Regions from separate parts of the Micromonospora sp. NPDC049836 genome, predicted to be linked through region 1. Evidence: riboswitches for the same ligand, from Rfam matches in the RefSeq annotation. Region 1 holds a riboswitch; the other holds the start of a gene.

Region 1 (3,811 bases):
TAGTGGCGGTCCAGTTCCTCGCGGCGCAGGCGCACGAACCGGCTGGTGCCGGCGACCCGGGTCCGGGTCAGGCCGGCCTCGCGCAGCACCTTGAGGTGATGGCTGCGGGTCGCCTTGGAGACGCCGAACTCGAAGGTGCCGCAGGCGTGTTCCCCGCCCTCGGCGAGGGCCCGGACGATCTGCAACCGGACGTCGTCGGCCAGCGCCGCCAGCACGGCGGTCACCGGTACGTCCCGCAGCTCGGGTTCGTGCAGCTCCATGTGACCAGGGTAACCTATGTTCGACAATCGTCAAACAAGCTCCTAGAGTCGGGCCGTTGGTTCGACGGTACTCGAACATAGGAGCTGCGATGCGTTCCCGTCACGCCACCCTGCCGATCTTCGCCGTGATCAGCTGGGGAGTCATGTTCCCCGTGCTGGCCAGCGCGCTCACCCGGGTGGACGCGCTCAACCTGACCACCGCCCGGTACGTGCTGGCCACCGCCGTGCTGCTCGCCCTGCTGCTGGCGCGCGAGGGGGTCGCCGCCCTGGCCACCCAGCGACGCGGGGTCGAGGTGGCGCTGCTCGGCGCGCTCGGCTTCGCCGGCTTCAACACGCTGATGAACCTCGCCCTCGGCCACGCCACCCCGCAGCAGATCGCGCTCTTCGCGGCCACCGTGCCGCTGGTCACCCAGCTGGTCCGCTGGGCGCGCGACGGCGTACGGCCCCGGCCCGCGCTGCTCGGCCTCTCGCTGGTCGCCCTGGTCGGCGTCGGCCTGGTGATCACCCGAGGTCGGCTGGACGGGCTCGGACAGTTCGGCGTGGGCGGGCTGCTCATGATCGGCGCGGTGTTCGGCTGGGCGTTCTACACCCACGGTGCCAGCCGGTTCCCCGAGTGGTCCGCGCTGCGCTACACCACGCTGACCGCCGTCGCCGGCATGCTCGCCATGGTCGCCGCCAGCGCCGTCGCCGACCTCGCCGGGCTCCAGCACGCGCCGGCCGCCGCCGACCTCGTCGCGGTCGCTCCCCAGCTCGGGTACGCGGTGCTCGTCGGCGCCGTCCTCGCGGTGCTGGCCTGGAACACCGGCGTACGACGGCTCGGTCCGGCCAACGCCGCGCTCTTCATGAACCTGGTGCCGGTCGCCACGTTCGCGGTGCAGATCCTGCGCGGCTACCGGCCGGTCCCGGTGGAGCTGGTCGGCGCCGGGCTGACCATCGCCGCCCTGGTGGCCGCGAACCTCGCCACCCGTACCCGCGCCGCGGCGACCCCGGCGCCGGCCGCCGTGGTCGACCGGCCGGCCGTGGTGGAGCCGGTCGCGGTGTTCGGGCGCTGAGCCGGCCCACACCGTGGGATCCCCAGGTGGCGCGGCCTCCGGCGGCGCATAGACTCGACGGCACAACTGCATACCTCATCCAGAGGGGCTGAGGGATACGGCCCGATGACGCCCCGGCAACCACCCACGCGCTCGACGACGAGCGACCGCGGGCAGGTGCCAATTCCGTCCCCGCCGCACCCGGCGATGCGGGGAAAGATGAGAGGACCTTCTCGACATGACGTCGACGCTTCCCGCCGTCTCCGGCATCGACACCACCCTCAGCCCGGCCCGCGCCCTGGTCTGTCGCGCCTGTTCCGCGCGCTACCCGCTGGCCGCGCAGCACGCCTGCTACGAGTGTTTCGGCCCGCTGGAGGTCGACTACGACGCCGCCGCGCTGGCCGCCGTCACCCGCGAGCAGATCGAGGCCGGCCCGAAGAACCTCTGGCGGTACGCCGCCCTGCTCCCGGCCGGCCAGGACCCGGCCACCCGGGTGACCCTGGACCCGGGGCTGACCCCGCTGGTGTCCGCCCCGCACCTCGCCGCCGAGCTGGGCATCACCGCCCCGCTCTGGGTCAAGGACGACAGCGCCAACCCCACCCACTCGTTCAAGGACCGGGTCGTCTCGGTGGCGCTGACCGCCGCCCGGGCGCTCGGCTTCACCCGGTACGCCTGCGCCTCGACCGGCAACCTGGCCAACTCGGTGGCCGCCCACGCGGCCCGGGTCGGCGCGCCGTCGGTGGTCTTCATCCCCAGCGACCTGGAGTCGGGCAAGGTGGTCACCACCGCCGTCTACGGCGGCGACCTGGTCGCCATCGACGGCTCGTACGACGACGTCAACCGGCTCTGCGGCGAGTTGGTGGAGACCGACGAGTTCGAGGACACCGCGTTCGTCAACGTCAACGTCCGGCCGTTCTACGCCGAGGGCTCCAAGACCCTCGGCTACGAGGTGGCCGAGCAGCTCGGTTGGCGGATCCCGGCCCAGGTGGTCATCCCGATGGCCAGCGGCGAGCTGCTCACGAAGATCGACAAGGCGTTCGCCGAGCTGGTCGAGATCGGCCTGGTCGAGGCGCCGGCCGGCGGCTGGAAGGTGTTCGGCGCGCAGTCGGCCGGCTGCAACCCGATCGCCACCGCGCTGCACGCCGGCACCGACACGATCACCCCGGTCAGGCCCACCGGCATCGCCAAGTCGCTGAACATCGGCGACCCGGCGGCGGGCCTCTACGCGCTGGAGGCGGTCCGCCGCACCGGCGGCTGGATGGAGTACGCCGACGACGACGAGATCCGCGCCGGCATCCGGCTGCTGGCCCGCACCACCGGGGTGTTCGCCGAGACCGCCGGCGGGGTCACCGTCGCGGTGCTGCGCAAGCTGGTCGAGTCCGGCCGGCTCGACCCGGCGGCCGAGACGGTGGTCTTCAACACCGGCGAGGGACTGAAGACCATCGACGCGGTCGCCCCGCAGGTCGGCCCCACCCACCGCATCAAGCCCTCGCTGCGGGCGGCCCGCGACGCCGGCCTCCTCTCCTAGGGGTCGCTCAACCGGTGGGTCGGGTGGTGTCGCGCACCACGACGTGCCACCGCGGGTGATCCGGAGCCGGGCTGCTCAGGCCGAGGGCCACCCGGGCGCAGTGGGCGCCCTGGTCCCGTAGCGACTGCGCCAGGGTGGTCAGCCCGACGGGCGCGGCGGCGTCGCTGTCGTCCCAGCCGGTCACCGCGAGATCCTCCGGCACGCGCCGGCCGGCGGCGCCGGCCGCGCGCAGGGCGCCGAGGGCGAGTTCGTCGCTCATGGCGGCGATGGCGTCCGGCGGATCGCCGCCGGTCAGCACCTGCCCGGCGAAGGACTCGCCCGCGGTGATGTGGTTGACCGGGCAGACGGCCAGCCGTAGCTGACCGGCTGGGTGCCCCGCTTCGGTCCAGGCGTCGCGGAAGCCCTGCCACCGGTGGCGGGTCACCGGGAACCGTACCTGCGGCACGTCGTCGCCGCCGAGCAGGTGACGGGCGCGACCGCGGTCGAGCGGGAAGCCGAGCACGAGGGGGCGGCGGGCGCGCGCGAAGGCCACCCGACCGATCGCCACCGCCGCGGCGTGGTCGTCGATGCCGACCACCGGCAGCCCGCGTCCGTGCGGGCCGGCATGGATCACCGCGGGCAGTCCGGTGTCGGCCACGGCGTCGAGCACCGGGTCGTCGTCGCTGGTGGTCCAGACGACGTAGCCGTCCACGGCGGCCTCCGCGACCCGCCGGGGATCGGTGGCGGCGCCGGTGATCGGCACCAGGGTGAGTCCGACGCCCTCGGCGGCGCACACGTCGGAGACGCCGGCGAGGAAGCGGGCCGCCTGTGGGTCCTCGAAGGCGTACGTCAGGCGTTCGCCGAGCACGACGCCGAGGGTGCCGGCCCGGCCGCGACGCAACGAGCGGGCGGCCGGGTGCGGCCCCGGATAGCCCAGCCGCGCGGCTGCCGCGCGGACCTTCGCGGCGGTTTCGGCGGACACCCGTTCCGGTTGCGAGTAGGTGTAGGACACG
Region 2 (3,811 bases), on a different contig from region 1:
GGACGATCTGGAAGCGCAATCTGGCGCCCCCGCTGCGAGCCTTTCTGCGGACCGAGTCCGGCAGCGCCGGCGTGCTCGTGACCGCCATCGTCGCCGCACTGCTCTGGGCCAACATCGACCTCAACTCCTACGAAGCCCTGTGGCGCACCCCACTGTCCCTACGCCTCGGGCACCTCGAACTCTCCCGCGACCTGCACACCTGGATCAACAGCGGCTTGATGACGCTGTTCTTCCTGGTCGTCGGCCTCGAGACGCGGCGCGAGTTCGACCTGGGTGACCTCCGCGACCGGCGACGATTCGTGCTGCCCGCCGTGGCCGGCGTGATCGGCATGCTGATCCCGGTGCTGGTCTTCCTGGCGATCAACCACGGTGGGCCGGGCGCGCATGGCTGGGGCGTGGCCATGTCGACCGACACCGCTCTGGCGTTGGGCCTGCTGGCACTGCTCGGTCGCGGCGTGCCCGACCAGATCCGGATCTTTCTGCTCACCGTGTTCGTGGTCGACGACCTGATCGCACTCATCGTCATCGCCCTCGTCTACAGCGACGACATCAGAATGACGCCCATCGTGGTGGCCGTCGCGGCGTTCGCGGTCATGCTGGCCCTCCGCGCGGCCGGCGTGAGACGCGGCGCGGCGTACGCGCCGGTCGCCGTCGTGATGTGGGGCGCGCTTCTGGTCAGCGGAGTCGACCCGGTGGTGGCCGGACTGGCCATCGGGCTGACCGCGTTCGCCTACTCTCCGGGCCGCGCCGAGCTCGAGCAGGTCAGCGGACTGTTCCGGTCGTTCCGTGAGCAGCCGACGCCCACGCTCGCGCGGACGGCGTCGATCGGCCTCGCGAACACGCTGTCGCCCAACGACCGCCTTCAGCGCATCTACCATCCCTGGTCCAGCTACCTCATCGTGCCGCTGTTCGGCCTGGCCAACGCCGGCATCAGCATCGACGGTCCGTTCCTGGCCCAGGCGTTCACCTCACCTCTGACCTGGGGCGTACTGCTCGCGTATGTCGTCGGCAAGCCGCTCGCCGTGATCGGCACCTCGGCCGGGCTCACCTGGGTCTCAGGCGGTCGCATCCGTCCGGCCGTGGGCTGGGCGGGCGTGCTCGGAAGCGGCACGATCGCCGGCGTCAGCTTCACCGTGTCGCTGCTGATCGCCGGCCTGGCCTTCACCGGCGACCACCTGGCCGAGGTCAAGGTCGGGGTGCTCAGCGCCGCGATCGTGTCCTCGGTGCTGACCTGGACCGCGTTCCGGGTCACCCACATGTTGCCCAAGGACACGCGCGTCCGGGCGCTGTTCGGCGACATGACGGAGCTGACCGACCTCATCCCCGACGTTGACGAGCAGCGGGACCACGTCCGCGGCCCGGCCGACGCGTCGGTGACGCTGGTGCAGTACGGCGACTTCCAGTGCCCGTACTGCGGGAGGGCCGAGCCGGCCGTCCGGCAGCTGCTGGGCCACGCCGACCTGCGTTTCGTGTGGCGCCACCTGCCGCTGCCGGACGTGCACCCGCACGCCCAGCTCGCCGCGGAGGCCGCCGAAGCGGCGGCCGCCCAGGGCAAGTTCTGGCAGATGCACGACCTGCTGCTCGACCACCAGGACAAGCTGAACCTCACCGATCTGCTCGGATACGCCGCCGACCTCGGCCTGGATCAGAAGCGCTTCCACGACGAGCTCACGAGCCACGCCCACGCCGCTCGCATCGACCGCGACATCGACTCGGCCGACCACAGCGCAGTGTCCGGCACCCCGACCTTCTTCATCAACGGCCGCCGCCACCACGGCGCCTACGACATCGCGACCCTGACCGCCGCCATTCGTACGGCCCGCGCCCGGGCCCGCCTCGGCCGCGCTGGCCTGGCGACCGGTGACCAGGCGCGTCCCGTCGACGTGACGGCACGCCGGTAGGCCGTCAGGTCTCGCCGTGCGACCTCTTGCCGGGACGGGACGGGACCGGAGCGTCACGAGGATCCGGGACCTCGTCGAGGCGTGCGCGGAAGCGCCGGCGTGTTGGCGCGTTCGGCGGACCGGCCGAGGTCACCGGCCTTCGGCGAGCCGGGCCCGTAGGCGGGTCCGGCAGGCCGGCCATTCCGAGGCGAGGATGGAGTACATCGCGGAGTCCCGGAGCAGGCCCTCCTCACCCGGCGCCCAGGACCGCGACCAGCAGCGCAGTACGCCCTCGAACTGCGCTCCCACCCCCTCGATCGCCGCGCGGGAGCGCGCGTTGCGCGCGTCGGTCTTGAGGTCGACGCGGGCCACCCGCCACTGCTCGAACGCGTGGGCGAACAGCAGGAACTTGGCCTCGGTGTTCAGCCCGCTGCCCTGGGCCGAAGCGGCCAGCCAGGTGAAACCGACCTCGACCGCGCACAACTCGTCGCGGTCCGGCCACAGCCGCGGATCCCAGTAGGCGGTCGCCCCGACGGCGCGTCCGGACGCCTTGGCCACCTGCGCGTACGGCAGCAAACTCCCGGCGGCGGCCCGGGCCAGCTGCGCATCGATGTAGTCGCTCACCTCGCCCGCGGTGGGTACCCAGGTGAAGCGGTACGAGGTCCGGTTCTCCTCGGCTGCTCTGGCCAGGTCCGCGGCGTGCCGGTGCTCCAGTGGCTCCAGCCGGACACGTTCACCGTCGAGCAGCGGCGCGGTCAGTCTCGTGGGGAATGGCAGGGGAGTGCTCCGTCCGCGACTTGCCGGGCACACCCTGTGCCGGGCCGGGTCCTCACCCGGAGCACCCCACCCGCGTAGGAGGGTTGCCGGCCAGCAAGCCGGGGCTTCGCGCTGGCACTCATGACCTGGCGTCACGGTAGCGACGGTGTTGGGGCCGACGCAATCCACATTTCGACGCCTGACAGGTGCGCGAGCGCCGTTGCCGGCCGGTCGGGTTCGGACACCGGGCCGTGACCCCGGCGAGGTCCGCGCCTTCCTCGACCGGGCCGTCGCGAACCTGCCCGCCGCGCGGCGCCTGGCCCGGGTGGTCGGTCGCTGGTGGCTCGTCCTGGTGCAGACCGGAGGTCTTGCGGAGCAGTTCGTATACAACATACGCTCCCCGAATCGCCCACTCGAGGAGCTCCCAATGACGAACCTCAGTGACCCGAGCCTGCGAAGGCTCTCCCCATTACGGGCAGCTGTGGCGGCGCTCGCCGTCGCCTGCACCGTCGTAGCGTGCTCGCCGGTGTCGAACGACGAGGGCGGCGCCAAGTCCGGTGAGGACCAGGCGGCAGGACAGGACAACTTCGGTACGCCGGCCGACCCGGCCGCCGTGAAGAAGGGCGGCAAGCTGGTGATCGCCCTCTCCGCGGAGCCCGACGCGCTGGACCCGACGCTGTCGCGCAGCCTCTACTCGCGCTACGTCTTCCAGGCCATCTGCCAGAAGCTCTACGACGTCAACGAGCAGGCCCAGGTCGTACCGCAACTGGCCACCGCCCTGCCGAGCACCAGCAGTGACGGCAGGACGGTCACCATCCCGCTGCGCCAGGGCGCGCGGTTCGCGGACGGGACCCCGTTCGACTCCGCCGCGGTCAAGGCCACCCTGCAACGGCACCTGACCAACGCCCGCTCCGCGCGCAAGAGCGAACTCGGTCCCATCGAGACCGTCGACGCGCCCGACGCCAACACCGTCGTGATCCACCTGAAGCAGCCGTTCGCGCCGCTGGTCGGGGCGCTGGCGGACCGGGCCGGCATGATCATGAGCCCGAAGGCGCTGCAGAGCCTCGGCGACAACTTCGCCAACGCGCCGGTCTGCGTCGGCCCGTTCAAGTTCGCCAAGCGGGTGCCGCAGAACTCCATCGACGTGGTCCGCGACCCGAACTTCTACGACGCCA

The links. Region 1 has a riboswitch for S-adenosylmethionine ahead of thrC (threonine synthase). Riboswitches for the same ligand answer to the same signal wherever they lie in the genome.
Region 2: linked by a shared signal. The riboswitch ahead of ACIBPB_RS12400 (GNAT family N-acetyltransferase) and the one ahead of thrC (threonine synthase) in region 1 are both predicted to bind S-adenosylmethionine.

What each region holds. Positions count from the first base shown of each region.
Region 1 covers NZ_JBITLH010000005.1:49,334-53,144, forward strand. Annotated here, with positions in the region: gene ACIBPB_RS14830 (ArsR/SmtB family transcription factor) at 1-260, opposite strand, end outside; gene ACIBPB_RS14835 (DMT family transporter) at 350-1,312, shown strand; SAM riboswitch class I at 1,385-1,517, shown strand; gene thrC (threonine synthase) at 1,530-2,819, shown strand; gene ACIBPB_RS14845 (LacI family DNA-binding transcriptional regulator) at 2,827-3,811, opposite strand, start outside.
Region 2 covers NZ_JBITLH010000004.1:157,024-160,834, forward strand. Annotated here, with positions in the region: gene nhaA (Na+/H+ antiporter NhaA) at 1-1,901, shown strand, start outside; gene ACIBPB_RS12400 (GNAT family N-acetyltransferase) at 2,031-2,690, opposite strand; SAM riboswitch class IV at 2,669-2,783, opposite strand; gene ACIBPB_RS12405 (ABC transporter substrate-binding protein) at 3,163-3,811, shown strand, end outside.